2 regions of the Enterococcus sp. DIV0840 genome follow, and region 1 is predicted to be linked to the other one. Evidence: predicted binding sites of a transcription regulator. Region 1 holds the regulator's gene; the other holds the start of a gene.
The links. Region 1 encodes NrdR, which represses ribonucleotide reductase genes. Its sites were predicted from a motif close to ACACNATATATNGTGT; they were not measured.

Region 1 (3,439 bases):
GAGTAGCAAGCATACACTGTATAATAAAAATGGTTTTTTGCTAGTATTTACGCTTGTTTCGATTCTTTCTTTAGCAATTGTATGGTTTCAATTTAGGTTGCCGAATGGCTATCGTCATTCTTTGAGTGGGATTGCTCCTTTTTTTACAATGAGTGGTGGAATGGCATTAGCTACTCTTATTTTAAGTACTTTATATACACCATACGTATCTGAAAAGGTCAGCAAACGAAATGTATACATATTGATGCCTATGTATAATGAACCAATTGAAAACATTAAAAATACATTTCAATCTATTCTAAATCAAACACTTCCGCCAGCTGAATTAGTTGCTGTTGATGACGGTAACTCGCTTGTCGATTATTCAAAACTTGCAGAGGAATACCAAGAGATTTTTGCAGAAAAGGGTATTTCTTTTCAGTTTATCAAGCAGCAAAATAGTGGGAAACGTGCAGCACAATTAAATGCGTATAACCATTTAGAAATTTCTGATTTTCATAATGAGATCATCTTAACAATCGACAGTGATACTGTTTTTGAAGAACATGCGATAGAACAAGGGATCATCCCGTTTGAAGACGAACGAGTTTATTCTGTTGCAGGCGTGATTGTGACAAGAAATGTTACAGATAATCTTTTGACTGTGATCACAGATTTATTAGTGATCGGACACATGGTGCTTATAGAACGATCAATGAACTCTATGTTTGGCAGTGTAGCTGTTAATAGCGGTCCAATTGCATTTTATCGGGCTGAAGTTTTGAACTTAGCTCAAAAATTAGGGTATGAAAATGAAACGTTTGGTCGTGTTAGAGTAGAATTTTCAGATGATAGTTTCTTAACATTAACAGCGATGCTTTTAGGACGGACTGTTGCTCAAATGACAGCAGTTTCTTATACAGATTTGCCGAATAAACTGAGTCATCATGTGCGACAACATCTACGTTGGAACAGAGGCAGTTTTATTAGAGGCTTTTGGCGGTTAGCACTGTTCCCTGTTAGTAGCTTTGTTTTCTTTAGACAGGCATTTGGCTGGGCTATGTTTGCGGCTATGAACGTTATTAAGTATCAATTGATTTACTGGGTGTTTTTTGTAATGACTGATTTTCCATTAATCTTAGTAGCTCCTTTAGCATTTAGTGCAGTTTATTCCTTGGCATATCTTTCAATTCCTAGGAATGATTTGGCAAATCGGGATAAATGGATCGTTTTTTTAGCTTTTCCATTTACTGTACTATGGGCAATTTTCGTATTGTCACCTGTTCGAATTTGGGGATATATTACCCATAGGAATACTGGCTGGGGAACGCGAGACAAAATAGAACTATAAGGCAATAATTATTGGGTAAGTTTGAACGTTCAAAACGTCGACTTACTCGATTATTTTTTTTGAAACAAGAGAAAAATGTTATTAAATAAGAGCGTAACAATAAGAAAAAAATGCTTAAGAAGTAATCGTTAATGACTGGTTTCTCTAGCATTTCATGTTATAATATAGAAAGTAAACTAAAACGAAACTTTAAAAATAGATATTATTAGATAAAATGAGGTGAACACTATGCGTTGTCCAAGATGTCATCATAATAACTCCCGTGTAATCGATAGTCGTCAAGCCGATGATGGGCGTGCGATTCGTCGTCGGAGAGAATGTGAAAATTGCAATTACCGTTTTACTACATTCGAACGAATTGAAGCAGCTCCATTGTTAGTCATCAAGAAAAATGGTGACCGGGAAGAATTTAATAGAGAGAAAATTTTACGTGGGTTGATCCGTTCGGCTGAAAAACGTCCAGTTGCCATGGAACAAATGGAACAAATCGTTGATAATGTTGAAAACCGTGTCCGTAGCTTAGGCGAAAATGAGATTTCGACTACTTTGGTCGGAGAATATGTAATGGAAGATTTAGTTAATTTGGATGAAATCGCCTATATTCGATTTGCCAGTGTCTACCGTCAATTTAAAGATATGAGTGTGTTCTTAAAAGAACTACAAGGAATCGTAGATAAAGCAAAATCTTCAAATTCAGATACAACAAATGAATAAGGAGGTCTTTCCTTGAAAGACAATTGGAAAGAAGTCCACCCTAAAAGTATTTTTCAAGCAGCACTATCTCATCCTTTATCCAATCTAGAACAAGCGATACTGACGTTTTTATATCAGCCGATTATTGGTGCTGAAGCTTTTAGCTTATACTTGACACTTTTATCAGAAGTTGAAGAGACAGGCGTTAGTGAGTCACTTTTTCATGCAGATTTGGTTACGATGATGGATATGAGTATCAAACAAATCCAAGCGGCTAGAAAGAAATTAGAAGGAATTGGTTTATTAGGAACCTTTTGTAAAAATGATTCTGAACTAGGAATGCGTTTTTTATATCGCTTAAATCATCCTGAAACAGCCGAACGTTTTTTTAAAGATGAAGTATTGTCACTAACATTATTGAACAGTGTAGGACAAAGAAAACTAGATAAATTATTTGAACGTTTTAAGCCGAAATTTGTTAATTTAACTGGCTATGAAGAGATTTCAGCAGGATTTAAGGATGTCTATTTATTCAAAGAAGAACAAATGATTTCTCAAAGTAAGCAGTTGATTCAAATGGAACAATCGTTTAATGATCCAAGACCAGCGCAAAAACCAAGTGCCGTCAATGAAAGCTTTGATTGGTCTTATTTTGTTCAAGGAATAGAAAAACTTGGGATCAAGTTACCAGATAATAGTGCTGGATTCAAAGAAGAAGTGTTTATCTTCCATAATTTATTTGGGATTACAGAATTGGATATGATCGATTTTTGTTCTAAATCCTTTGACTATTATACAAGTAAGATTGATGTGAAGGACTTTGAACGGGCAATTTATAGAACCTATGATCCTGACAAAAAGCAAAAATCAAGTGAGTTTCAAAAAAATGATTCAGTGGAGTTAACTGCTGAAGATCAGCAAACATACCGTTATAATTCATTGAAAATGAATGGTTTTTCAACGCAAGATATTCAGATGATCATGGATAGTGAGAAAAATTTTCCATTAAATTATTTGGAAGCATTAAAAAATGAGCGTGGTGGTTATACAACCCCGCAAGAGCGTTCATTAGTCAAGTATTTAGTGAGTAAATCTGGATTGCCGAACAGTGTGATCAATGTGTTGATCAATTATGTTTATAATATACAAAAACAACCCACATTAAAGGCTGATTATGTGAATCGAATCGCCAACGAATGGGCGCAAAGCGGCATTTTTTCACCAGAGAAAGCCATTGATCATGTCCGTGAGCTAGCCAAAAAGGGGAAAGAACAAAAACAAACAAGACAGAGATACGGACAAAATAATCGACCGATCCGTCAAGAAACATTACCAGATTGGGTGGATAATCCAGTCGAAGAAAAGAAACTTTCGCCAGAAAGACAGGCTGAACTTGAAAGAGAACTTCAAGAATTA
Region 2 (3,439 bases), 530 kb from region 1:
GTGTAATATTCTTTATCCGTAATATTTTCTACCACTCCGAATTTTTCAGTATCTAAACGACAGAAGCGATCAGTCAAACTTTCACTAGGCGTTGAATACACGCTAAAGTGATACCCATAATCATTGCCCCATTCATCTGCATGAGCTTTTAAATCCTTTAAAATTTCAATCGTAAAGTCTTTCGCTTCAGGATTGGTTTCCCAGTCACCACCGTAAAATGCAGATGCGACTTCGTATAAACCAATATAACCTAGCGAAACAGTCGCACGTTTATTTTTGAATAATTCATTAACCGATTCTTTTCTAGACAAACGTTTTCCAAAAGCCCCGTACATATAAAGGATAGGAGCATTTGCAGGTGTTGCTTCTTTACAACGTTCAACACGATAAACTAAAGCATCTTTCATTGTTTCAAGACGCTCACCTAAAAGTGTCCAGAATTTATCCACATCACCCTGGGCTTCCATTGCAATTCTCGGAAGGTTCAAGGTAACAACGCCTAAATTCATACGGCCTACATTGATTTCTTCTCCCTGTTCATCTTTCCAGCCTTGTAGGAAAGAACGACATCCCATCGGTACTTTAAAGCTGCCTGTTAAATCAACTAACTTATCATAATTTAAGACATCAGGGTACATCCGCTTTGTTGCACATTCTAATGCCAATTGTTTTACATCGTAGTTTGGATCTGTTTCATTTAAATTTACACCACGTTTTAATGTGAAAATCAATTTAGGAAAAATAGCCGTTCTATGTTCACTTCCTAAACCATTGATCCGAATTTGTAAAATTGCTCGTTGAATTTCACGTTCAAACCAGCTCAGACCCAAACCAAATCCTAAAGAAGTAAAAGGTGTCTGACCATTGGAAGTGAATAAGGTATTGATTTCATATTCTAAACTTTGCATCGCATCGTAAATGTCTTTTTTTGTTTTACTTTTAGCGTAGGCTTCTTGACGATCAGAGCCTTCGATCCATTCTTTTGCATCTGCTAAATGTTTTTGATAATTTAATTCAGCAAATGGTGCTAATAATTCATCCACACGGTCTGCTGAACAACCGCCGTACTGGCTTGATGCTACGTTTGCAATGATTTGCGAGATTTGGGCAGTCGCTGTTTGGATAGACTTTGGTGCTTCAACTTCTGCATTTCCGATTTTAAATCCATTATTCAGCATACCTTTAAAATCAATCAAACAGCAGTTTGTCATTGGTGTATATGGATGGTAGTCTAAGTCGTGATAATGGATATCGCCTTTTTGATGTGCATTAGCAACATGAGGAGGCAACATTTTAAGCCCAATCGATTTACCTACGATCCCAGCTGTTAAATCTCGTTGTGTATTGAAGACATCACTGTCTTTATTGGCGTTTTCATTCACGACAGATTGATCTTTATTGATCAACTTACCAATTGTAAAGTTGATATCTGTAGCTTTACTACGCTGAAAATCACGGCGAGTACGGTAATTGATGTATTCTTCTGCTAACTCATATTCATTTCTTGCTAGTAAAATATGTTCGACGATATTTTGGATTTCATAGATTTTTACATCTTCAACGAAACGATCTGAAATTTCCTGATCGATTCTTTCCACAATTTCTTGAATGCGTTCATGGGCAAGCGGGTCCAAAGAACCGCGAATTTTTTGTTCAGCTTTGATCAAAGCGTCATAAATTTTTCGATCATCAAAATCAACCAATCGTCCATCTCTTTTAACGATTTTCATCGTGTGTAAGGCTGAATCAGTAGAACTCACTTCATTATTAGCTTGCTTAATCTCCATCATTGCTACCCATCTCCTCATAGATTTATTCCTTCACTATCATAAAACAATTCAATAAATCTTTCAACTATATATAGTGTGAAATTTAATTTTTCACATACATTCACAACTACATATAGTGTTTATGAGAAATGAAAAAATAGTGAAAACAACTGCCTAAAAGGTTTGTGGAAATTGTCACAACATTCTCCCTTAGAAAAATAAATGATTACTAAATTTTTTTTTATTATTACTTAATTGTAAGAGGAAACGATGTTCAGCCACACAAAATATTGATAGAATAGGGATAACGAATAAACTGGAGCGAAAAAATATGAAAAAAATTTTAGAAGTAAATCATTTGAGCAAATCATATGGGTATCGAAATAATAAAGTGCAGGTATTGAATAATATTTCCTTTTCAGTTGATCAAGGGGAATTTGTAGGGATCATGGGACCAAGCGGCGCAGGTAAATCCACTTTATTGAGCACTATCTCAACAATTGCGTTACCAACGATCGGAACGGTTCAAATCGATGGTCAAGACATTTTAAAAATGCGAGATAATCAAATTAGTGATTTCCGACGCAAAAAGTTAGGCTTTATCTTTCAAAATTTTAACCTAATGGATACCTTGACTGTAAAAGATAATATCTTGCTGCCTTTGACTGTTGATCGAATGTCCTTAGCTGAAATGGAGGAGCGCTTAGTACATGTTGCCAACGTTTTGGGGATCGACCAAATATTGAATGCTTATCCAAATGCTATTTCTGTTGGACAAAAACAACGAGCAGCTGCAGCTCGTGCGTTGATCACCAAACCAAAAATAATTTTTGCAGATGAACCAACAGGATCTTTGGACTCTAAGTCGGCGGCTGAGTTGCTGCAATATATGACAAATATGAACTTACAAGATGATGCGACGATCATGATGGTCACGCATGATCCTTATACTGCAAGTTACTGCAATCGTATTTTGTTTATTAAAGATGGTGTGATTTTTTCAGAAGTGGTTCGACAAGGCTCAAGAAAAGAATTTTTTAATCGGGTAATCGATATGCAGGCAACGATTGGTGGAGGTGGTCGTGCCAATGATTTTTAATTTGTCATGGAAAAATTTCAAAGGCCAATTTCTCAATTATTTAGTTTACTTTGTCAGTATGACCTTTGCGGTAGTTGTTTACTATTGTTTTAGTGCGATTACTTATAATAGAGCACTGGCAAATCGAGTCGGGCAAGAGGTCCACATCAACGGAGCGATGAATTTGGGCGGTGTTCTTGTTGTGGTCATGATTTTAGGCTTTATGTTTGCAGCGAATCATTTCTTCTTATTAAAACGAGGGAAAGAAATCGGTTTATATCATTTAATCGGTATGCGAAAAGGTCGGATTTCATATTTATTTTTTGTGGAAACACTCATTTTAGGGGCAGCATCTTTAGTTACTGGGATTTTACTAGGGATTATTTTATCTAAGCTATTTTCGATGATTCTGGCAAAAGCGATGTTTTTACAAGTGGAAAGTCTATTTTTCGTTTCAATTCCATCTATGGTTCAAACAAGTATAGTATTTGTTTTCATGTTGCTGGCGGTCTCACTTCGAAGTAGTTGGCTGATTTATCGTTATCAAGTAACAAACTTACTTAAACCAATCGAAAAAAATACAGCTAACCCA

Region 2: the regulator NrdR is predicted to act here: its motif matches at 1,852-1,867, upstream of nrdD (anaerobic ribonucleoside-triphosphate reductase).

What each region holds. Positions count from the first base shown of each region.
Region 1 is NZ_CP172876.1:1,557,195-1,560,633, forward strand. It holds gene IGL98_RS07365 (hypothetical protein) at 1-44, shown strand, start outside; gene IGL98_RS07370 (glycosyltransferase) at 38-1,330, shown strand; gene nrdR (transcriptional regulator NrdR) at 1,559-2,044, shown strand; gene IGL98_RS07380 (replication initiation and membrane attachment family protein) at 2,057-3,439, shown strand, end outside.
Region 2 is NZ_CP172876.1:1,028,008-1,031,446, forward strand. It holds gene nrdD (anaerobic ribonucleoside-triphosphate reductase) at 1-1,790, opposite strand, end outside; gene IGL98_RS04895 (ABC transporter ATP-binding protein) at 2,101-2,868, shown strand; gene IGL98_RS04900 (ABC transporter permease) at 2,858-3,439, shown strand, end outside.